DNA from 3 places in the Actinomadura miaoliensis genome. Region 1 is predicted to be linked to each of the others. Evidence: riboswitches for the same ligand, from Rfam matches in the RefSeq annotation. Region 1 holds a riboswitch; each other region holds the start of a gene.

Evidence for each region. Region 1 has a riboswitch for cyclic di-AMP ahead of ABD811_RS09730 (coiled-coil domain-containing protein). Riboswitches for the same ligand answer to the same signal wherever they lie in the genome.
Region 2: another riboswitch for cyclic di-AMP. It lies ahead of ABD811_RS19125 (NlpC/P60 family protein); the one in region 1 lies ahead of ABD811_RS09730 (coiled-coil domain-containing protein).
Region 3: another riboswitch for cyclic di-AMP. It lies ahead of ABD811_RS42550 (CHAP domain-containing protein); the one in region 1 lies ahead of ABD811_RS09730 (coiled-coil domain-containing protein).

Annotation. Positions count from the first base shown of each region.
Region 1 covers NZ_BAAAZG010000009.1:22,991-30,471, reverse strand. Annotated here, with positions in the region: gene ABD811_RS09740 (serine/threonine-protein kinase) at 1-1,749, shown strand, start outside; gene ABD811_RS09735 (S8 family peptidase) at 1,909-3,078, shown strand; cyclic di-AMP (ydaO/yuaA leader) riboswitch at 3,297-3,472, shown strand; gene ABD811_RS09730 (coiled-coil domain-containing protein) at 3,476-4,420, shown strand; gene ABD811_RS09725 (DUF2199 domain-containing protein) at 4,444-4,947, shown strand; gene ABD811_RS09720 (hypothetical protein) at 5,056-5,307, opposite strand; gene purL (phosphoribosylformylglycinamidine synthase subunit PurL) at 5,433-7,481, opposite strand, start outside.
Region 2 covers NZ_BAAAZG010000025.1:3,099-10,579, forward strand. Annotated here, with positions in the region: gene ABD811_RS19110 (RDD family protein) at 1-96, opposite strand, end outside; gene ABD811_RS19115 (RDD family protein) at 103-960, opposite strand; gene ABD811_RS19120 (amino-acid N-acetyltransferase) at 964-1,515, opposite strand; cyclic di-AMP (ydaO/yuaA leader) riboswitch at 1,818-2,019, shown strand; gene ABD811_RS19125 (NlpC/P60 family protein) at 2,023-3,054, shown strand; gene ABD811_RS19130 (LuxR C-terminal-related transcriptional regulator) at 3,251-3,481, opposite strand; gene ABD811_RS19135 (LacI family DNA-binding transcriptional regulator) at 4,043-5,074, shown strand; gene lysX (bifunctional lysylphosphatidylglycerol synthetase/lysine--tRNA ligase LysX) at 5,120-6,610, opposite strand; gene ABD811_RS19145 (type III pantothenate kinase) at 6,736-7,481, opposite strand, start outside.
Region 3 covers NZ_BAAAZG010000084.1:57,655-65,135, forward strand. Annotated here, with positions in the region: gene ABD811_RS42540 (glycosyltransferase) at 1-956, opposite strand, end outside; gene ABD811_RS42545 (bifunctional glycosyltransferase/CDP-glycerol:glycerophosphate glycerophosphotransferase) at 949-3,774, opposite strand; gene ABD811_RS42550 (CHAP domain-containing protein) at 4,015-4,731, opposite strand; cyclic di-AMP (ydaO/yuaA leader) riboswitch at 4,743-4,893, opposite strand; gene ABD811_RS42555 (serine hydrolase) at 5,134-5,772, opposite strand; tRNA gene ABD811_RS42560 (tRNA-Pro) at 6,075-6,151, shown strand; gene ABD811_RS42565 (hypothetical protein) at 7,178-7,357, shown strand.

The DNA of each region.
Region 1 (7,481 bases):
CCGGCGGCCCGGTCGCGGTTCACCGGCGCGCTGGCGCCGGCGCGCCGGGTGACGGGCCCGTGCACCGCGGCGATCCTGGACGCCGACGTCGAGGGCGACCGCCCGTTCGTGGTCGGCGAGTTCGTGGACGGTCCGTCGCTGCAGCAGCTGGTCGAGGAGGAGGGGCCGCGCGCCGGCGCGGTGATGGAGCGGCTGGCCGCGGGCATCATGATCGCGGTCGCGGCGGCGCACCGGGCCGGGGCGGCGCACCACGACCTCAAGCCGCGCAACGTGCTGCTGGGCCGGGACGGCCCGATGGTGACGGACCTGGGCGTGACCCGCGCGCTGGAGGCGGTGTGCGCGACGCCGACCGGCCGGGTCAGCGACGATCCGGCGTACAAGGCGCCCGAGCAGCTCAGCGGCATCGGCATCGGACCGGCCGCGGACGTGTTCGCCTGGGCCGTCACGCTGCTGTTCGCGGCCTCGGGCGCGTCGCCGTTCGGGGAGGGCTCGCCGTCGGAGGTCATGCAGCGGGTCGTGTACGACGACCCGGACCTGTCGGCGCTGCCCGGATCGCTGCGGGACGTGGTCGCCGACGCGCTGGCCAAGGACCCGGAGAGCCGTCCCGCCGCCACGGAGATCCTCGATCGGCTGCTGGGCGAGAGCGGAACGTTGACGTCCCGGATGCCGCCCTCGCTGGTGTCCGAGGCGCGGGAGCTGCTGCGCGCGCCCCTGCCGTCCGTGGTCACCTCGCCTGAGGTGCTTCCCCTGCAGCTGCCGCCTCCCACGGAGGCCCCCGCGGCCGTGCAGCCGCCACCCCCTGCGGCCGTGCCACCACCGCCCCCTGCGGCCGTGCCACCACCGCCCCCTGCGGCCGTGCCACCACCGCCTCCCGCGGCCGTGCAGCCGCCGCCTCCCGCGGCCGTGCAGCCGCCGCCTCCCGCGGCCGTGCAGCCGCCGCCTCCTGTGGCGCCTGAGGCGGTGCCGGCGGGGTTCGGTGCCGTTGGGGGTGCCGCCGTGCACGTGCCGGTGCGGGACGACTTCGGCGGGGACGCGACGCAGGCGCTGCCGCCCCTGGCCGCCATCCCGGCGCCGTCGTCCGTCGAGGACACGGCGACGGACATGACCGCGCCCACGCCGCACTTGATCCCCGGCCTGGGGCCGCAGGACGACGACCAGCACGACGCGAAGCACAACCCAACGGCGATCCTGCGGCTGGAGCCCGAGCCGGAGCGTCCGTCACTGGCCTCGCGCCTGCCCAGGCTGCCGGGAGGGCGGTCGCTGCCGCGTCCGAGCAACCATGTGCTGGGCGTGGCGCTGTCGCTGGTCATCGGCGTGCTGGTGGGTATCGCGATCATCGCGCTGGTGCTGTGGCCGCAGTTCCGCGGCGACTCGGCCGAGGACCCGCAGCGGGCCGATCCGGCGGCCCGCGCCGCCGATGACCGTCCGGTCACCGCGATTCCGCCGGCGTTCGCGGGCGCCTGGCGGGGAACGGCGATCAACGCGTCGCGCGGAGCGCAGTTCCCGATCGAGGTGAACTTCGAGGCCGGGGCGACGTCCGCCCGCGCCTTCTACCCGCGGGAACGCTGCTCGGGGACGCTGACGCTGACGCAGGGCACCAACCGGACGCTGCGCATGGCGCTGACCATCGCCAAGCCGTGCACCAGCGGAAACGTGCAGATCACCCGGCAGCAGGACGGCACGTTGCAGTACGTGTGGACGAGCCCGAGCGGTAAGGCGACCTATCACGCCCGTCTCGCCCGGGGGTGAGAGCAGGAAAATCGCCGTGCGCACCGGCTGACCAGTTTCAGCCTAATTACCGGTTTTTTCGGTGAATTACAGGCCGTTCTCCAATAAAGTACCGGCTTGTCGACGCGCCCCGATCTTGGCCACGGGGGCCACGGGCGCGTCGCAGGCAAAGGAGACCCGGTGCGCCCTGTCCCCCCACGAAGATTTCTCGTCACCGGTGCGGTCACGGCCGGTCTGGTCGTCGTCGCCGCGCCGCTCTCCCTGGCCGCCGTCCCCGATCCCGTCCGGGTTCAGGTCACGGCCGCGCAGGGCACCCCCGTTCCGGGCAAGTACATCGTCACGCTCAAGGACGGCACCTCGGCGGCGACCGCCGCCGACCAGGTGAACGCGGGGTCGGTCCAGCGGTTCGGGGGCGCGCTCAACGGCTTCGCCGCCAAGCTCAGCACCGCGCAGCTGGACAAGCTGCGCCGCAACCGCAACGTCGTCGCGATCGAGCAGGACCAGATCTACCGGGCCAGCACCACGCAGAAGTCCCCCGCGTGGGGCCTGGACCGCATCGACCAGCGCAAGCTGCCGCTGTCGAAGTCCTATTACTACAAGAACACCGGCAGCGGCGTGAACGCCTACGTCATCGACACCGGGATCGCCTGGTCGCACCCGCAGTTCGAGGGCCGCGCCAAGTCGGTCTGGAAGGCCCCGGCCTTCTCCGACGGCTGGGACTGCAACGGGCACGGCACGCACGTGGCCGGCACGATCGGGTCCAAGACCTACGGGGTGGCCAAGAAGGTCAACCTGCGGTCGCTGCGCGTGCTGGACTGCGAGGGCTTCGGCGAGCTGTCCGACGTCATCGCCGCCGTCGACTGGACGCGGAAGAACGCCGTCAAGCCCGCGGTCGCCAACCTGTCCCTCGGCGGCCCCAAGTCCACCGCGCTCAACACGGCCATGACGAACCTGTCCAAGTCGGGCGTCTTCGTCGCCGTCGCGGCGGGCAACGAGAACCAGAACGCCTGCAACACCTCCCCGGCCAGCGCCGGCTGGGTGCAGGCGGTCGGCGCGACCACCATCTACGACAACCGCGCCACCTTCTCCAACTACGGGTCCTGCGTGGACATCTTCGCGCCCGGCTACGGCATCAAGTCGACGTGGCCCGGCGGCGGGACGGCGTCGCTGTCCGGCACGTCGATGGCGTCCCCGCACGTCGCCGGGGCGGCGGCGCTGTACCTGCAGTCGCACCGCGGCGCCACGTTCCCGACCGTGCAGAAGTGGCTGAACGACAACTCCACCAAGAGCCGCCTCAAGCGCATCCCGAGCGGCACGCCCAACCGGCTGCTCTACAAGGGCACCGCTTGACCGTCGCAGTACCGCGGCTTGGGACCCCTGCCCGCCGGGGCAGGGGTCCCGCTGCGCGTGCCGCCGACGCGCTACGCTGCGTGGCGGCGGTCCGTCTTGTCTCGCAGTCCCGGCCATCCCAGGTTTCCCTTGGGTCTAATCTTGGCCAAGAACCGACCGGTTCCTTACAGTAGCCTTCGCCCACTGGGGTGGGCATGATCGCAAACCGATCGGCAGGCTGGCCGAGCCAGCCGAATCCCGCGGCCGTACTACGGCACGGGAACCGGGGACCCAAACGCCGGGCGGCCAGCCAGGTCACGTCGGCACCGGGGTGAATTCGCGGCCCCGCCGCGATAGGGCGGACTCCCGGCCCGAACCCGTCAGCTAACCCGGTAGGCGTCACAGGAGAGGAGACGACGTGGAGAGCCCGAGCTCCACCCGCCCCCGTCATGCCGCGCGGACGCGGCGCCCCGCCTTGGCTCTCGCCGTCGCCGCGGTGGCCGTCTTGGTGACGTCGGCGGGCACGGCGCCCGCCCAGGCGGACCCGGGTGACACCGGCCGGATGAGCAAGCTGAACAAGCAGATCGCCCAGCTCGACAAGGCGTACGGCGGCGACCTGGCCAAGCTCAAGGACGCCCAGTACGGCATCCAGAAGGCCCAGCAGAAGCAGCGCCTGCTCCAGCGGGACCTCGACGGCGCGCGCACCCTGGTGGCGCAGATGGCCGCCTCCCAGTACATGACGGGCACCACCGACCCGGCCGTGGCGGTGCTGGCCAGCGACGACCCCGACAACGTGCTCAACAACGCCAGCCTGGCCAGCCACGTGGCGTCCAACCAGGCCGCCAAGGTGCGCCAGATCGAGCAGCTGGTGACCGAGCAGAAGAAGGCGCGCGAGGAGTACCAGAAGAAGGTCGACGAGCTGGAGAAGGACATCGCGGAACTGCGCTCGCAGAAGCGCAAGGTGCAGGCGATGATCAAGAAGTTCAAGCCCGAGTCCCCCAGCTCCGGGATGGGCGGGGTCACCCCCCGCATGCTGAAGGTCAAGAACACCATCGACATCGAGTTCGGCCCGTTCCCGATCATCGGCTGCGTGCGGATGACCGGCGACCCGCAGGACCACGCCACCGGGCGCGCCTGCGACTTCATGGTCAGCACCGGCGGCACGATGCCGTCGGCGAGCGGCAAGTCCCTCGGCGACCGCACGGCCGAGTACGCCGTCGCCAACGCCAACCGCCTGGGCATCAAGTACGTGATCTGGCGGCAGCGCATCTACGACATGCGCAGCCCCGGCTGGCGCACCATGGAGAACCGCGGCGGCGTCACCGCCAACCACTACGACCACGTCCACATCTCGGTCTTCTAGGGGAGCCCGGCCTGTCCGCTCACATGGGGTTCCACTGTTCGCACTGCGGACGGCACCACGACGAACTGCCGATGGCCTTCGCCGCACCGGCCCCGGACTACTGGGCCCCGGAGTTCGCGGCCGACCCCGCCAGCGAGCTGACCTCCGACATCTGTGTGATCAAAGGTCAGGCGTTCTTCGTCCACGGGCTGATCGAGATCCCCGTGGTCGACAGCGGCGAGATCTTCAGCTGGGGCGTCTGGGTGTCGCTCAGCCAGGACAACTTCACCCGCGCCCTCAAGCTCTGGGACACCCCGGGCAGGGAGGGCGAGCCCGCCTACTTCGGCTGGCTGTCCACGGAACTGACGCTCTACTCCACCACGACGATCAATCTCAGGACCAACCTGCACACCCGCCCGGTCGGCGAACGCCCATCCATCGAGCTGGAACCCACCGACCACCCGTTGGCGGTCGAGCAGCGCTCGGGGATCACGCGGGCCCGCGTTCAGCAGATCGCCGAGACCCTGCTCCACCCCGGAGCAAGGTAACCGCCCAACCCGCCAACGGGCGGCCCCGTATCGCGGCCCCCGCGACCGATCACGTCCGGCACGGCATCCGCCCCATAGGAAGCGGCGTTGGAGGCGCGGGCGGTGCCGTCAGTCGTCGTCTTCGTCGAACAGGTCGAGGATGTCCCGGCGGGCCAGGTCGGCTCGGACTATCAGGGCGCCGAGCATCTCCTCGTCGCTGATGCCCTTGGTCCTGCGGAACGCCCAGGACGGCTCTCCGTGCGAGTCGAGGCACTTCACCAGGACGATCGCGTCCAGGGCCGTCCATTTCTCGGGCAGCCCGTGAATCTCCAGGCCCGCCAGAGCCTGCCCGATCGGGATCGGGTCTTCGTCGTCGGCCATACCCGATGGTCTCAGAGCGGGGCAGGGCGGACGTCCCGGGCACAGGCGAATCCGGGACATCCGGAGGGACGGCGAAGGCCGCCGTCCGCTTCGCGGCGGGCCGGCGGCCTTCTCGGGTGGTGCGGTCAGTCGTTGGCGTAGCTGGGGACGATGTGCTCGTGCGTCTCGCGCAGTTCGGCGAGCGGGATGGAGAACAGCTCCTGCGGCTGCCCGTCGGCCCCCCGCGCGGAGATGTGGAGCGAATCGCCGCCCGTGACGCCGAGCTGGGTGACCGGGACCCCGGCGGCCTCGCACAGCGCCGCCAGGCGGCCCTCGGAGCCCGGACGGACGGCCACCACGGCGCGGGCCACCGACTCGCTGAACAGCGACACGAACGGGTCGCCGGGCAGCGTGATCTGGGCGCCCAGGCCGCCGCGCAGGCACGACTCCACCAGGGCCTGCGACAGGCCGCCGTCGGACAGGTCGTGCGCCGCCGACAGCAGGCCCTCGCGGGCCGCCGCGACCAGCACCGAGGCCAGCGCGACCTCGGCGGGCAGGTCGACCTTGGGCGGCAGACCGCCCAGGTGCCCGTAGACGACGTGCGCCCACTCCGAGCCGCCGAACTCCTCGCGGGTCTGGCCCAGCAGCGCCAGCGTGGCGCCCTCGCTGCTGAACGCGATGCCGACGCGGCGCCGCACGTCGTCGTGCACGCCCAGCACGCCCACGACCGGCGTCGGGTTGATCGGCGTGGTGCCGGTCTGGTTGTAGAAGCTGACGTTGCCGCCGGTGACCGGGGTGCCCAGGTAGCGGCAGGCGTCCGCCAGCCCCTCGACGGCGCGGGCGAACTGCCACATCACGCCCGGGTCCTCGGGGGAGCCGAAGTTCAGGCAGTTGGTGACCGCGAGCGGGCGGGCGCCGGTGGCGGCGACGTTGCGGTACGCCTCCGACAGGGCCAGCTGCGCGCCCGAGTACGGGTCGAGGCGGGTGTAGCGGCCGTTGCCGTCCAGCGACAGGGCGATGCCCAGGCCCGACTCGTCGTCCACCCGCAGCACGCCGGCGTCCTCGGGCATGGCCAGGACGGTGTTGCCCAGCACGTACCGGTCGTACTGCGAGGTCACCCACGTCTTGCTCGCCAGGTTCGGCGACCCGGCCAGCCACAGCACGGTGCGGCGCAGCTCGTCGGCGGTGGACGGGCGGGTCAGCCGTCCCGGGGTGTCGGACTGCAGCGCGGCCAGGTCCGCCGGGGGCTCGTACGGCCGCTGGTAGACCGGGCCCTCGTCGGCGGCGGTGCCCGGCGGAATGTCGACGATCTTCTCGCCGCGCCAGGTCATCACCAGCCGGCCGGTGTCGGTGACCGCGCCGATCACGGTGGCGGGGATCTCCCACTTGGCGCAGATCTCCAGGAACCGGTCGACCTTGGCGGGCTCGACCACCGCCATCATGCGCTCCTGCGACTCGCTCATGAGGATCTCCTCAGGGCGCAGGGTCGCGTCGCGCAGTGGGACGGAGTCCAGCTCGACGTGCATGCCGCCGGTGCCCGCGGCCGCCAGCTCGGTGGTGGCGCACGACACCCCGGCCGCGCCGAGGTCCTGGATGCCGACCACCAGGTCCTCGCGGAACAGCTCCTGGCAGCACTCGATCAGCAGCTTCTCCATGAACGGGTCGCCGACCTGCACGCTGGGCCGCTTGGTCTGCGACTCCTCGTCGAAGGTGGCCGAGGCCAGCACCGAGGCGCCGCCGATGCCGTCGGGCCCGGTGCCCGCGCCGAACAGGATCACCCGGTTGCCCGGGCCGGGCGCGACGGCCCGCTTGATGTCCTCGTGCTTCATCACGCCCACGCACAGGGCGTTGACGAGGGGGTTCTGCGCGTAGCAGGGGTCGAAGACGGTCTCGCCGCCGATGTTGGGCAGGCCGAGGGAGTTGCCGTAGCCGCCGATCCCGGCCACCACGCCGGGCAGCACCCGCTGGGTGTCGGGGGCGTCGGCGGGCCCGAACCGCAGCGAGTCCATGACCGCGACCGGCCGGGCGCCCATCGACATGATGTCGCGGACGATGCCGCCGACGCCGGTCGCCGCGCCCTGGTACGGCTCGACGTAGGACGGGTGGTTGTGCGACTCGACCTTGAACGTCACCGCCCAGCCGTGGCCGATGTCGACCACGCCCGCGTTCTCGCCCATGCCGACCAGCAGCGCGTC
Region 2 (7,481 bases), on a different contig from region 1:
GACCAGCCGCTGCCCCGGTTCGGCGAGTTCCGGGGCGCTCTCCCCCTCCGCCGGGGGAAGGGGGTCGGCGCCGGGTGCGGGAGGGGACGCCGCCACGGCGGGCTATCCCTCGTAGCCGGTGTGGCCGGGGTACTCGACCGTCCGGTCGGCGTGGTCGCCCGTCTGGTCGGAGTACTCGGAGTACTCCCCGCGCTCGTCGATGACGAGCGTCCCCGAGAAGCGGTCGTGCAGGGACTGGCGCAGCGGCTGGTCCCAGATGGCCCACAGATAGGCCATCACGGTGCCGATACTGACCAGCAGCATGCCGTAGGCGAAGTAGTCCCACACCTTCACGGCGAGCGCGAGGAAGAAGAAGAGGCCGAGCTGGTAGCCGATGTGCATGACGCCCGCGCGCCACACGGCCTGCGTCGTCGTCAGCGGCTCTCCCGCGGGCCGCGCCTGTACCACCCCCAGGTGCAGGACGCGCTTGCCCAGGGTCCGCCCCCACATGGCGAGTTGGACCGCCTCATAGAGGAACGGCAGCACCGCCAGTACCGCGAAAAGGGTGAAGATGATGGGCCAGTTCCAGATGCCGCCCTCGCTGCTGGCCTTGCTCCCGGAGGTGTCCAGGCCGATGATGCCGACGCTGATGGGAACGATGAGCGCGAATCCGAAAACGGCCACCAGGACGTTGTCGATGAGGCGCGCCCCGGCCCTGCGGAGGATCGGCGCCAGGGGAAGGTCCGCGGCGGCGGCGTCGTAGCCGCCACCGTCATATCCCTGGGCGGGCGGCTGCTGCCATTGCTGTTGCCATTGCTGCTGGGGGGCCACCCCGCCCTGCCACGGAGAACCGTGCTGCTGGGGCTGCTGCCACTGTGAGCCCTGCTGGGAGGGTGGGGCACCGTAGGACGGTCCGCCTTGGTAGGGCGGGCCCGGGGGCTGCCGCGGATAGGGCTGTCCGCGGTGGGGGGAGTCGCTCATCGATCAGTCCTCCAGGCGAAGCAACATCCGGGTATTGCCCAACGTATTCGGCTTGACCCGGTCGAGGTCCAGGAACTCTGCCACGCCTTCGTCGTAGGAACGGAGAAGCTCGTCGTACACCTCGCGCGACACGGGGGTTCCGAGGATCGGCTCGAAGCCGTGCCGGGCGAAGAAGTCCACCTCGAAGGTAAGGCAGAACACCCTTCCCACTCCCAGTTCCCGCGCGGTTTCCAGAAGCCGCTCGACAATCCGGTGCCCTATGCCGTGGCCCCCGTACTCCTTGTCCACGGCCACCGAGCGCACCTCGGCCAGGTCCTCCCACATCACGTGGAGGGCCCCGCAGCCCACGACGCGCCCCCCGCGCCCCCCTGGACGTCGCTCGTCCCCCGGCGCGGCGGCCCGGACGTCCTCGGCCACCCAGAACTCCTGGACGTCCTCATAGAGCGTCACCGTGGACCTGGCGAGCATCCGCCGCCCCGGCCCGGCGTACGCGTCGATGAGCCGCCGGATGTGCGGCACGTCGGCGGTACGGGCACGCCTGATCACGACTTCCACAAACAGGCGACATTATCGGACCGCGGGCGGCCTCCCGTGGCCGGTCCGTCACGCACGGCCGCCGGCACGGCGCCACAGACGACGCAGATGTACCGAAAGACGCGAACGGCATCGTCCGATACCGACCGTCCCCTCAAGCGGACAGAAAGTGAAATAGCGCACAGCGAAGTGATCGCACAAGCCCGCGAGCACCCGTGTTACATCTGAGCGTCCTCGGGTCACCTGCGATTTCGCATGTTCTGGTTGGCAGGCGACGAGCGCTCCGTTAGTCTCCTGCGCTGACATCGGACCCCCGTGATCGGGAGGCCGAACCGCCGAGTCCCGCGGGCCGCAGCCGGCGCCCCGCAGGAACCGGGGACCCGCGATCGGACGGTTCCGGGACCACTCCAGAGCCATGCCGACTGGGGTGAATCCGCACGGTGCGGACGCTCCGCACGTCCGCGGAAGGTGCAGCTCCGGCCCGAACCCGTCAGCTCACCCGGTAGGCGGACGAGGAGAGGAGAGTTCTTGGAGCCCTCGCGCCCCGCGTTCCTTTCGCGCCCGCTGCGTGCCGCGCAGGCCGCGGTCACCGCGTGCGCCGCCGCCCGCCCCGGCCGCAGGGCCGCCGCGGCGACCGGCGCGCTCGCCGCCGTCTCCCTCGTCGTGGCCGCGCCCGCCCCCGCCGCGCAGGCCGACCCCGAGCCCTCCACCAAGGAGCTGCGCGAGCAGGCGACCAAGCTCGCCGACCAGCTGGAGCAGCTCACCGAGCAGTACAACGGCCTGCGCGTCAAGCTGAAGCAGTCGCAGCGCGCCGCCAAGGTGGCGGGCGACAACGCCAAGCGCCAGCAGAAGGCGCTGGAGGAGGAGCGCGCCAAGGTCGGCAGCCTGGCGGCCACCAGCTACATGCAGGGCGGCGCCGACCCCACGGTCTCGTTCCTGGCCGCGCAGAACCCGCAGGCGATGCTCGACCAGGCCGCCACGCTGCACTACTTCGCCACCCAGGACGGCACCAAGGTGCAGGGCCTGATGCAGGCCATGCAGGCGGCCGAGCGGGCGCGCAAGTCCGCCGAGGCGCGCGCCGAGCAGGTCGAGCAGCTGCGCACGCAGCTGGAGGGCCAGCGCAAGAAGGTCACCACGGCCTACGAGAAGGTCCGCGGCAGGCTGGTCAAGCGCGACCCCACCCAGCTGACCAAGCTGCCCGTGGCCGGCACCGGCAAGGCCGCCCAGGCGCTGCGGTACGCGATGACCAAGATCGGCAGGCCGTACGTGTGGGGCGCGGAGGGGCCCAACACCTTCGACTGCTCCGGCCTGGTGATGTGGGCCTACCGGCAGGTGGGCGTCAGCCTGCCGCACTACACCGGCAGCCAGTGGAACGCCGGCACGCACATCTCCCGCGACCAGCTGCAGCCCGGAGACCTGGTGTTCTTCTACTCCGACCTGCACCACGTGGGCCTGTACGTCGGCAACGGCAAGATGCTGCACGCGCCGCAGACCGGCGACGTGGTGAAGATCGCGCCGATGGCGGGCCGCCCGTTCGCGGGCGGGGTCCGGGTCGCCTGAGGTCACCGGCGCACACGGGTCCGCGTGCGGGCGTGCTGCGACCGCCACGTCGGACCACGTCCGCGGCGACGTCTCCCACGGGGACCTACCCGAGGGGCCGCCGACGTCGCCGCGCGGGGTCGGACGGTGGTCGCCGATGCTCGGTCGTATGCTTTCGCGCCGCCGCCCGCCGGGGGGCGGGTGCGGGGGCGCGCCCCTAGATGAGCTGTCGCCGGGCCGCCCAGACCACGGCCTCGATGGGCGTGTTGACCTCCAGCCGGTCGCAGATGGTCCGCAGCCGGCGGCGCAGGGTCCGGGCGCTCAGTTCCAGCTTTCGTGCCGCCACGTCCGCGGTGACACCGCTGGCGATCTGCGCGAGGAGCTTGATCTCCTCTTCGCTGAGGCGCAGGTCGTCGGTGCCACGACGTGCGATGGTGGCCTGTTCCACTCCGTCCTCCCTCGTCCGTGGTGATGACCGCGGGGATGCAGCCGTCCGCTGCACAGGCACGGGCGGGCCTTGATCTGTACGCGTCGGGTTGCCGGGTCCGGGGCGGGGGGCCGGACCGAGATCATCGGTGTGCCTTGCCGTCTGGCGTGCTTTGGCCGGAGGTGGCCGATGGGCCGATTGCTCGGCGCCGAACGGGAACCCCGGGTAACGATTCAGTCGTTAGGCCGACCGGACGCGGATGCTCCTCGTCGCCTCGGGCGCGCGCACGATGATGTGGCGGGCTCGTGGCGGAGCGCGTCGTGTCCGGGACGGGTCATGATCGCCAATCACGTCAACCCATCCCTCCTCGTCCGATTCGCCCATACCATCGGGGGCGATGATCGTGAATCGTTTCAAGGCACGCTTCGGCTCGGAACGCTAGGCGGCCGGATCCGGCCCGTCAAGCGCGGATTAAGCACGTTGTGTGCTCTTATGACTACGGTCCGCGACCGGCTTCGCGGGGGTTCGGTGCGGACAACTCGATAACCTGCGAAAACCAGTCCGGGGTCGACGAGGAGAGACTTGCCTCAGAGCAGTATTCGGGAAGTCGCGAGGCGCGCCGGAGTCTCAGTTGGGACCGTTTCGAATGTCCTAAACCGGCCAGACCTCGTGGCCGAAGCCACCCGTGACCGCGTCCGCGCGGCCATCGAGGAGCTCGGCTTCGTGCGCAACGAGTCCGCCCGGCGGCTGCGCCAGGGCGGGCGCCGCGCGGACGGCGGTCCGCCCGGCCCGCGTCCCCGGCCGTTCGGCGTGGTCGTGGAGGACCTGACCAACCCGTACGCCACCGACGTGGCCCGCGGCGCCGAGCAGGCCCTCAACGCGGCGGGCCACGACGCGCTGTGGCTGACCAACGACCACTCCGCCGACAAGGAGCGCCGCTGCCTGGAACTGCTGGAGCAGCAGCGCGCCGCCGGGGTGCTGATCACGCCGGTGGGGCTGGGCCCGGCCGGCATCGTGCGGCTGCGCGCGGCGGGCATGACGGTGGTCCTGCTCGACCACGCCGGTCCGGGCGTGTGCTCGGTGCGGGTCGACCACGTCGCGGGCGGGGCCGTCGCCGCCGCGCACCTGCTCGGCCTGGGCCGCGAGCGGCTGGCGTTCGTGACCGGCGACCCGCATCCGCAGCCCTGCCAGGAGCGGCTGGACGGCGCCGCCCGCGCCCTCGCCCGGGCGGGCCACGAGCCCGCGGTCACGCTGACGCAGGCGTCGCTGTCGCCGAAGGAGGGCGGGGCCGCGGCGCGCCGCCTGCTGGCGCTGGACTCGGTGCCGACCGGCGTGTTCTGCGCCAACGACCTGCTGGCCGTCGGGCTGGTGAACGAGCTGGTGCGGCAGGGCGTGCGGGTGCCCGAGGACGTGGCGGTGATCGGCTACGACGACATCGAGCTGGCGGCCACCGCCGCCGTCCCGCTGACCACGATCCGCCAGCCCCGGCACGAGCTGGGCCGGGCGGCCGCCGAGCTGGCCCTTACCGAGGCCGCCGAGGCGGCCGAGGGCCCCGGGCACCAGCACCGCCAGATCGTCCTGACGCCCGAGCTGGTCGTGCGCGAGTCCGCGTAGCCGGTCGGCGGCGGCTCGCCGTGCCGCGAGCCGCCGCCGGTCGCGTCACTCCGGCTTGACCAGCGGGAACAGGATCGTCTCGCGGATGTTCTTGCCGGTGAACGCCATGATCATCCGGTCGATGCCGACGCCGACGCCGCCGGTGGGCGGCATCGCGTACTCCAGGGCGCGCAGGAAGTCCTCGTCCAGCTGCATGGCCTCCGGGTCGCCGCCGGCCGCCAGCAGCGACTGCTCGGTGAGCCGGCGCCGCTGCTCGACCGGGTCGATCAGCTCCGAGTAGGCGGTGCCCAGCTCGGTGCCGAACCCGATGAGGTCCCACTTCTCGGTCAGCAGCGGCTCCTCGCGGTGCTGCCGGGTCAGCGGCGAGGTCTCCAGCGGGTAGTCCATGACGAACGTCGGCTGGACCAGCGTGTGCTCGACCAGCTCCTCGAAGATCTCCTGGACGAGCTTGCCCTGCCCCCACTTGGGGTCCCAGGTGACGCCGCGCGCGTCGGCGTACTTGCGCACCTGCTCCAGCGGCGTGTGCGGGGTGATCTCCTCGCCGAGCGCCTGCGACACCGCCCCGTACAACGTGATGCGCGGCCACTCCGCGAGACCGAGGTCGATCTCCCGGCCGTCGCGCACCACCACCGACGTGCCCAGCGCGGCCACGACGCACCGCTGGTACAGGCGCTGGGTGAGGTCGGCCATGTCGTTGTAGTCGAGGTAGGTGCCGTACGCCTCCAGCATCGTGAACTCGGGGTTGTGCGTGGAGTCCGCGCCCTCGTTGCGGAAGTTGCGGTTGATCTCGAAGACCTTCTCGATGCCGCCGACGACGAGCCGCTTGAGGTACAGCTCGATCGCGATCCGCAGGTAGAGGTCCATGCCGTAGGCGTTGATGTGCGTCACGAACGGCCGTGCCGCCGCCCCGCCGTGGATCGGCTGCAGCATCGGGGTCTCGACCTCGAGGTACCCCTCCTCGTGCCAGAAGTCGCGCGCCGCCCGCACGGTGTCGCTGCGCAGCCGGGCCATCCGGCGCGCCTCGTCGTTGACGATCAGGTCGACGTAGCGCAGCCGCACCCGGGCCTCGGGGTCGGTGAGGCCGACGTGCTTCTCCGGCAGCGGCCGCAGGCACTTGGCGGTGATCTGGAACCGGTCGGCCATGATCGACAGCTCGCCGCGGCGGGAGGTGATGACCTCGCCCTCCACGCCGATGTGGTCGCCGAGGTCGACCTCGCGCTTCCAGAAGTCGAGCTGCTCCTGCCCGACGTTGGCCAGCGACAGCATGATCTGCAGGTCGCCGGAGCCGTCGCGGATGGTGGCGAAGCACAGCTTGCCGGTGTTGCGGATGAGCATGACGCGCCCGGCGACGCCGACCTTCTCACCGGTCTCGGTGCCCGGCTCCAGGTCGGGATATTTCTCCCGGATCTCGCCGATGGTCGCGGTGCGCGGGAAGCCGACCGGGTACGGGTCGATGCCGTTCTCGCGGAGCCGGTCCAGCTTCTCCCGGCGCACCCGCATCTGCTCCGGAAGCTCGTCGTAGGTCGCGTCACTCACGGGCTCAAGGCTATCGACCCACGTGAGTCGCTTGCGCGAGACCTTCGCTAGGCGACTAGCGCGCCGCCGCCTGGAGCACGTGTCGGGCCGACGCCCAGAGGCGCCCTGCCGACGCTGGGGCGGCGTCAGGCGGTGTTGCGTTCGTAGATCAGGCGCAGGCCGATGAGGGTGAGCCACGGCTCGAAGACGTCGATGCAGCGGGCCTCCTCCAGCACCAGCGGGGCCAGGCCGCCCGTGGCGATGACCGTGACCTCGGCCGGGTCGGCGGCCAGTTCCTCGGCCATGCGCTCCACGATCCCGTCGACCTGTCCGGCGAAGCCGAAGATGATGCCCGACTGCAGCGCCTCCACGGTGTTCTTGGCGATCACGTTGCGCGGCCGGACCAGCTCGATCTTGTGCAGCTGGGCGCCGCGCACCGACAGCGCGTCGATGGAGATCTCGATGCCGGGGGCGATGGCGCCGCCCACGTACTCGCCCTTGGCCGACACCGCGTCGAACGTGGTGGCGGTGCCGAAGTCGACCACGATCGCCGGGCCGCCGTGGGTGTGCACGGCGGCCAGCGCGTTGACGATCCGGTCGGCGCCGACCTCCTTGGGGTTGTCCATGCGGACCGGCACCCCGGTCTTCACTCCCGGCTCCACGATCACGGCGGGCACGTCGCCGTAGTAGCGGCGGCACATCTCCCGCATCTCGTGCAGGACGGACGGGACCGTCGAGCACAGCGCGATGCCGCTGATGTCGGTCTCGGCCAGCAGCGGGCTCTGCTGGACCAGGCCCTGCAGGACCACGGCGATCTCATCGGCGGTGCGCCGCGGATCGGTGTTGATCCTCCAGTGCTCGATCACCTCCGTGCCCTCGAACAGGCCGAGGA
Region 3 (7,481 bases), on a different contig from region 1:
CGGACGCCGGGGGCGCAGTCGAAGGCCACCGTCGGCAGGCCGTAGGCCATCGCCTCCAGCACCGACATCGGGAACCCCTCGGCCCGGGACGGCAGAACGAAGATCGAGGAGCCGGCGAACGCGGTCTCGACGTCGGAGACGACCCCGCGGAACTCCACCGACGTGGCGATCTCGGGGATCGAGGCGGCCTGGCGGCGCAGTTCGTCCTCCTCGGGTCCGGCCCCGTACACGCGCAGCAGCCAGCCGGGGTACCGGGACGCGACCCGTGCCCACGCCTCCAGCAGCAGGTCCACGCCCTTCTCGGCCGACAGCCGCCCCACGCAGGCCACGATGGGGGCGTCGAGCGATGGCAGGCGGCGCGGCGTGACGTGCAGGGGGTTGGGCATGTGCCCGACGTTGGTCATGCCGTCGCGCGCCCAGGCGTCGGCGTCCTCGGCGGTGAGCGCCAGCAGCCGGTCGCAGTGGGCGAACAGCTCCCTGACGCGGGGGTACCGGGACGATTGACGCGTGGCCTCGTACGACTCGTGCGTCATGCCGATGACCTTGAGCCCGGTGGTGTCGGCCGCACGGACCCACTCCATCGCCCACACCTGCGCCGCGATGACCACGCCGCCGGGGCTCGCCCCGGCGAACAGCTCCGACAGGCGCGCCGCCCCCTGGCGGAGGGTCCTGGTGCGCCACAGGTCGCGCCCGTAGGCGGCGACGTTGAGGCGCTGACGCACGGAGTGGGGGCGCCACGCCATCATGGGGGGCCGCCACTGCTCGTGCAGGGTGACGACGGCGTACGAGCCGTCCGCCTCGTAGTCGTGCCGCTCGGCGGCGTGGGTGACGCCAACGAGGGTGACGTGGTGCCCGCGCCCGGCCAGCAGGCGCGCGAGGTGGTGCGCCCACCGTTGCAGGCCTCCCACGGCGTCGGTGTTGTTGCACACGATGAAGACGTCCCTGGGCTCAGCCATCGCGGGCCCCCTCCCTGGTGGTGAAGAACCGCTCCACGACGGCGCGGGCGGCGGTGCCCCGGTCGTACTCGCCGAACCGCTGGACGAAGGCGCGGCGGCGCCGGGCGTATCGGGCGCCGACGCGGTCCAGGTCGGCGAGGGCGGCCACCAGGTCGTCCTCGGTGGCGGTGACCGGGCCCGGGGCGTGCTCGGTCAGGTCGAAGTAGCCGCCGCCCAGCGTCTGCGGGTCGGGCACGTGCAGGATCATCGGCCGGTCCAGCAGCGCGTAGTCGAACATCAGGGACGAGTGGTCGGTGATCAGCGCGTCGGCGAGCAGCAGCAGCGGCGTGACGTCGGGCAGGCGGCTCGCGTCGAGGGCGCGGATTCCAGCCACCGCGGGCCGCCGGGTACGGCACAGGTAGTGCGGCCGTACCAGCAGGACCATCACGTCGCCGAACTCGCGGGCGAACCGCCGCGGCTCGATCGGCGGGTCGACGTGACGCACCGGCTCCCCGTCCGGGCCACGGCGGAACGTGGGCGCGTACAGCACCACCCGGCGCCCGTCGTCCAGGTCGAGGGAGCGGCGCAGCGCCTGCGCCTCCGCGGCCACGTCGGGATCGGCATTGACGAGCGGGTCGTTGCGCGGATATCCGGCCGGCACCAGTTCGGCGCGTACGCCGAGACCCCTGACGAGCGTGTCGACGTCGTGCCGCGAGCGGATCAGGAAGCAGTCGTAGCGTTCCACCATGCGGCGCAGCCGCGCGCGTTCGGCCCGCCCGGCACGCTTGATCCGGGGCTGGTCGAAGCCCATCAGCTTGAAGGCCGAACCGTGCCAGGTCTGGATGTAGGTGGTCTGCGGCCGCTTGCGCAGCCCGCCGGGGAATCCCTGGTTGTCGATCCAGAACTGGGCTCGGGCCAGCTCCCAGTGGTACGCCCACGAGTTCCGGCGCACGAGCACGGCGTCCTTGGGGAAGCCCCGGGGTGAGGAGTCGTACGCCCACACGGCCCGTACCGGAACCCCTGCCCGGCGTAGCTCGCGATGGATGTACTTGGGGTTGTCGGCGTAGTGGCGTCCCATGTGGCTTTCGAAGACGACGGTGCCCGTGCGCACGGGCAGCCGGCTCAGCACGTGGTTGAACACGGCCGTCTTGGTGGTACGGGACGTGACCGCACGCCGGGCCGCCCTGTGGAGGCGGCGCGCGGCTCTCACCGTGCGGCGGGCGCCACGGAGAGCACGACGCCCCAGCGGCGCTTTCGCGGCCGCCCGGGCGGTACGCCACGCGCGTCCACTCCTATGCAGGACGAAGGCCAGATTCCCCCTGGTGGTGATGTAGGGGCGCAGACTCCCGGCCGCTAGTCGTGAAAGGCGCGGACGCACCGGCAACAGCACGTGCTCCGCCGCGCCGCGGAGTTCCCTGCCGGACAGACGGGTGACGACCTCCTCGCCGTCCACGTTCAGGCGCAGCCGCACGTCCCACACCGCGTCGGCGACCCCCATGGGACGAACCTGCCGTACCGGATCGAAGTCCGCCGCCCACAGGAGCCGATCCCCCGCGTGAGTGACGGTCGCGGTGACGCGGAAGACCCGCCGGGGCCTCAACCTGGCGGACAGCTCAAGGCGCGCCGTTATTTTCGCGTCGCCCGCCACCCTGCCCAGGGGATTCACTACGTGCCCGCGCAAGCGCGCGTGGCCGTCCCGCACTGTCAGCCCGGTGACCACGTTGAGGGGGCGAAGCTCACTGAGCGGGCACTGCTGCAGCCCCAGATGCGTCACGTCCAGAATCCGGCGCGCTTCGCCCGACGACGTGTACCGCCCGCTCCAGAAGACACGCCCGTCGTGTTGGAGCAAACCGGCACCGAGCACGGGATACTCCGCCGCCGCCAACGCCCCGTCTTGGTCGCCCTCACGCAACAGGTACGCGGCGATGGCGGCCATGGGGCTGGCCGCCTCGTAGACCCGAGGGTCGAGGCCGGCCAGATAGTCGGCGGCCAGTGCGCGGAAACCCTCCCTGTAGGCGGCGTCGCGGCACGGCAGATCGCGCATGTAGAGCAACAGATCGTGGTTGACGAACTTGACGTCCTTGGCGAGCCGCAACTCCTCGTCACCGTGCCGTCGCAACAGCGCGTCGATGCGCCGGTGTATCTCCAGCCGGTCGGCGAAGTTGGCCAGTTCCGAACGCCGGCTGGAGATCGACCGCGTATGGGGCTCGACCAGCCAGTTGTAGACGCGATGCGGAATGAGCGCCGTACGGGACGCCGCCAGGTACGCCTCCGCCGTGAACAGCAGATCCTCGTAGTGCAGCCGTTCCTCGAACCGCAGCCCGTGCCTCTCCAGGAAGGCGCGCCGGTAGAGCTTGTTGGTGGCGAGGGTGTCGTACAGCAGGTCCGGGTTGTCGCGCAGCGCGCCGTAGACCGCCGTCCGCTGGTAGAGCCACGGGTACCAGGGGCGCTCCCGTTTGCGCACCCGGTCCATGTGGACGCGCGTGCACAGCCCGGAGACCATGTCGGCGCCGGTGTCCTCGGCCGTGGTCAGCAGGTTGAGGCAGGCGTGCGGGTCCAGGACGTCGTCGCTGTCGAGGAACATCACATACCGGCCGCGTGCCCGCTCCACGCCCGCGTTGCGCGGGCGGCCGCACCCGCCGGAGTTGACCGGCAGACGCACGACCCGCACCCGTCCCGGATGCTCGGCGGCCAGCCGTTCGGCCACCGTCCCCGTCCCGTCGGTGCTCCCGTCGTCCACGACCACCACCTCGACGGCGCTGAGCGACTGTCTCAGCGCCGAACCGACCGCCCGGGGCAGCCGACCCGCGTCGTTGTAGGCGATCACGACCACGCTCACGTCAGGGCCGCGCGGACCAGGCCGGTGGGAGCCGGGCAGGAGGCGCCCAGACGGGACGTGCCCGTGCGGCCCTGCCCTCATGGACGTGTCCTCCCCCCGTCCCCGCTCGCGTGCCGGATACCTTTCCGGCCACCGCAACGACGGAGTAGAAGACACCACAAAAAAAGTGAATGATTGCGGCATTCAGGACGACAAAGGGCGCCCGGCGCGTGCCGGACGCCCTCCGCTGCCCGCCGATCGTCAGTCGGCGTCGTAGTCCGGGTACCCGTACCCGGCGACGAGCGACTTGGGACGCACCCGCTTCTCCACGGCGTTGTTGGTGTTGCCCTCAACGGTGGTGATGGTGCCGTCCCCGTTGTCCTCGACGACCAGGCCGACGTGGTCGATGCCGTAGATGCCGCCCCCGGACCCGTTCTGCCAGTCGAAGAACACCACGGCCCCGGGCTTGGCCTTGTGACCCCAGCGCCCCTTCTTCGCGAACCACTTGGCGTGCTGGACGGTGTAGGCGTCCCAGCCCATGTCCTTGACACCGAGCTGCGCACCGACCCAGGACACGAACATGTTGCACCACTCGGCGCCGTTGTAGGCGTCCACACTGAACCCGCCGTCACGCTTGGCCGTCATCTTCGCGTTGGGCGTCGAGACGAACCAGTCGTGGTACTTGGTCTGCCGGTCCGGCCCCTCCTTGACACCGACCTGCTCCAGAGCCAGACGGATCGCCTCGGACGGCTCGACCTTGCGGATCGGAACCGCGTAGCCCTCGGGCTTTTCACCGATGGCGACACTCCTGTGTGCCCTCTCCACCTGTGCCTGGGCGACAGGCCCCTTGACCTGCGGCTCCTCGTTCGAGGAAGGAGCGATGAGGGCGAAACCGACGGCTCCGGCCAGCACCGTCCCCATGGCGACGCCCACGCCCAGACGAGCCTCGGGGGATTGAGAAGCGATTCGATCGGGCATGCAGAGAACTCCTTGTCTCCCATGGCGCCTACCGGGTTAGCTGACGGATTCGGGCATGGAAGAGCCCTACGGCGCGCCTCGTCGACGCGCCGATTCACCCCGGGGCCTGCTCGGCCCGACTTGGGTCCCCGGCTCCGGTCCTCGCTCAGGCGACGGACACGGACTCGGCCACGGCCACCGCTGCCCACGGCGGCCGCTCACTGGTCTGATCTCGGTGGGGGGCGCGTTCCCGCGCGCCACGGTCGCGCCCCGGTCCCTCCCGGGTCACGACGGGCCACGACGCATGGCGCGCGTCGCGGGATTCGGGCCTGACGTTATCAGATGCCCACGCTAGGGCAAAAAACGTAAAGGCACTCTGACCTGCAACAACACCAGGAACGAGCCCCCCATTCCCCCCTGCTGTCACAAGGCGCACACCTGGCGGGTCAAGGCCGTGATCCTGGCGGCCGCCGTGGGGTAGGACGTCCCCGCCGGCTGCAGCGTGAGCACCGCCACGACGTACCGCTCCCCCGGCCCCACGAGCCCGGTCGTATGCAGGACCGGCCGTCCCAGCCCCAGATCCCCTGGCACGACCCCGGACGCGCCCTGCCCGAATCCCGACCAGCCCTGCTTGACCGCCCACGGCTTCGGCACGGCCCGCGGAATCCCGAAGTACTGGTCGTAGCCGTCCGTCCCCCGCCTGGTGGCCCTGCGCAGCTCCCGCAGCACGACGTCGCGATGCTCGGGCCGCGCCCTCTCCAGCAGATAGCGGTACGTCTTCACCACGTCCGCGGCGCTGAGCGCGGTGTACCCCCAGAACCCCGGCTTGTCCGCAGGCGGCGGCCTGGTGTCGGTGAGCCCCATCCGCCGCGCCATCCGCTCGACGATCGCCCCGCGCCCACCCCGCCGCCACAACGCCGTCGCCGCCGCGTCATCGCTGGACCGCAGCATCGGCCCCAGCCGCGGATCGGCCTCCCGGCTCCGCTCCAGATGATCGAGCGCGATGAGGATCTTCACCACCGACGCCGACCGGAACACCCGGTGCGCCCGGTATGCCCTCACCGTCCTTCGGCTCTCCCGGTCGAACACCACGTACCCGGCCCGTGTTCCCCGAGGCACCACCGGCTCCCGGGCCACCTTCGGAGTCGCCCTCTGCGTCGCCTTCTCGGTCGACTCCACCGCCCCACCACTCACCGGCCCAGCCCCCGGCGTCCGCTCCGCCCCCTGGTCACACCCACAAACCACCCCGAACGCCGCCACCAGAGCCACCCCGACCCGGCCCACCCGAGCCCAGGCTCCCGCTATCTCGGTACGCATGACCCCGCAGACTGCGCTACAGTAATCACGCCTGCTGCGGCAGGCGCCGGGACGTAGCGCAGTTTGGCAGCGCACTTGACTGGGGGTCAAGGGGTCGTGGGTTCAAATCCCGCCGTCCCGACCAGCTTTTCGCAGGTCAGAGGGCTCCGGATCTCGATCCGGAGCCCCTTTTTAGCCCACCGAACCATATTCGGGAGCCAATCGGGGAGCCACTTAGGACCGCTTGACGGTGTCAAGAGGTCCTAATCTGCCGTGCATCCAGTGCTAGAGGCGAAGGTCCACCTGTCCCACGCGGCCTACCCAACCCCGTGGGGTGCGCTTCGGATGCCGAGCACCTCCTTTGGACGCACTTGACGTGCACCGTCGACAGCTGCGAGGCGCGTTCCACCACCCCGATCGGCGTGTGCTTGCGGCGCGGGCAGGACTATGACTTGGAAAGCGACGAACCGGGCGGCCCGAACGGCCGCCCGTGTCGAGCACCCCTACGTTCGGCCCCAGCCGCGCCCGCGCCCGTCCAGCCACTCAGGGACCACACGCCTTCGGCGGGGAAGGACAGGATCCGCTGGCGGACCAGGGTCGGCGCACCGTGGCGGGATGTGCCCGAACGTTACGCACTGGCAGTCGGTCTACAGCCTGCACCATCGCTGGCAGCGCGCCGGGATCTGGGCGCTGATCTGGGTAAAGCTGCGAGCCTTTGCCGACGCTGCTGGGCTGGTCGGGGTGGAGTGTGTCGGTGGACTCCAGCATCAGCTGGGCCCACCAGCACGCCGCGGGCGCCCGCCACGATCATCAGGATCGGGTCGAGCTGCCGGGGCCGGAGCCGGCCGATCATGGGCTGGAACGTTCGCGCGACGGGTGGACCACTAAGCTGCATCTGGCCTGTGAGCAGGGTCGCAAGCCGCTGCCGGTGGTGTCGACGGGCGGGCAGCACGGGGACAGCCCGCATTCGTGCCGGTGGTGGAGCGGATCAGCGTGCCGCGTGGCGGGGCAAGCGCCCCCGGCCCCGGCCGGAGCGGGTGCTGGCTGACAAGGCATACTCGGCCAGGGCAACCGCGCCTACCTGCGCCGCCGCCGGATCAAGGCCACCATCCTGGTCAAGGCCGCCCAGCAGGCTCACCGCAAGGCCACGAGCTCGGCCGGAGGACGGCCATTGCTGTTCGACCCGGACGCCTACCGACTGCGCCACGCCGTGGAACGCGGCATCAACCTGCTCAAACAGCACCGCGCGGTCGCCACCCGCTACGACAAGCTCGCCGTTCGCTCTAAAGCCACCGTCCACATCGCCGTGATCGACATCTGGCTCCGGGCAAGCACCAAGACGACTTCTTAGCCTCGATCCACCCGGGTTGCATCCGCGAGTTCGGGATTCAAGTGCCTGGCGACACATCCCGCCTGAACAGCGACGACATTCAACTCTGAAGTCGTAGCCATTTTGATGTGGGCTTGTCATGACC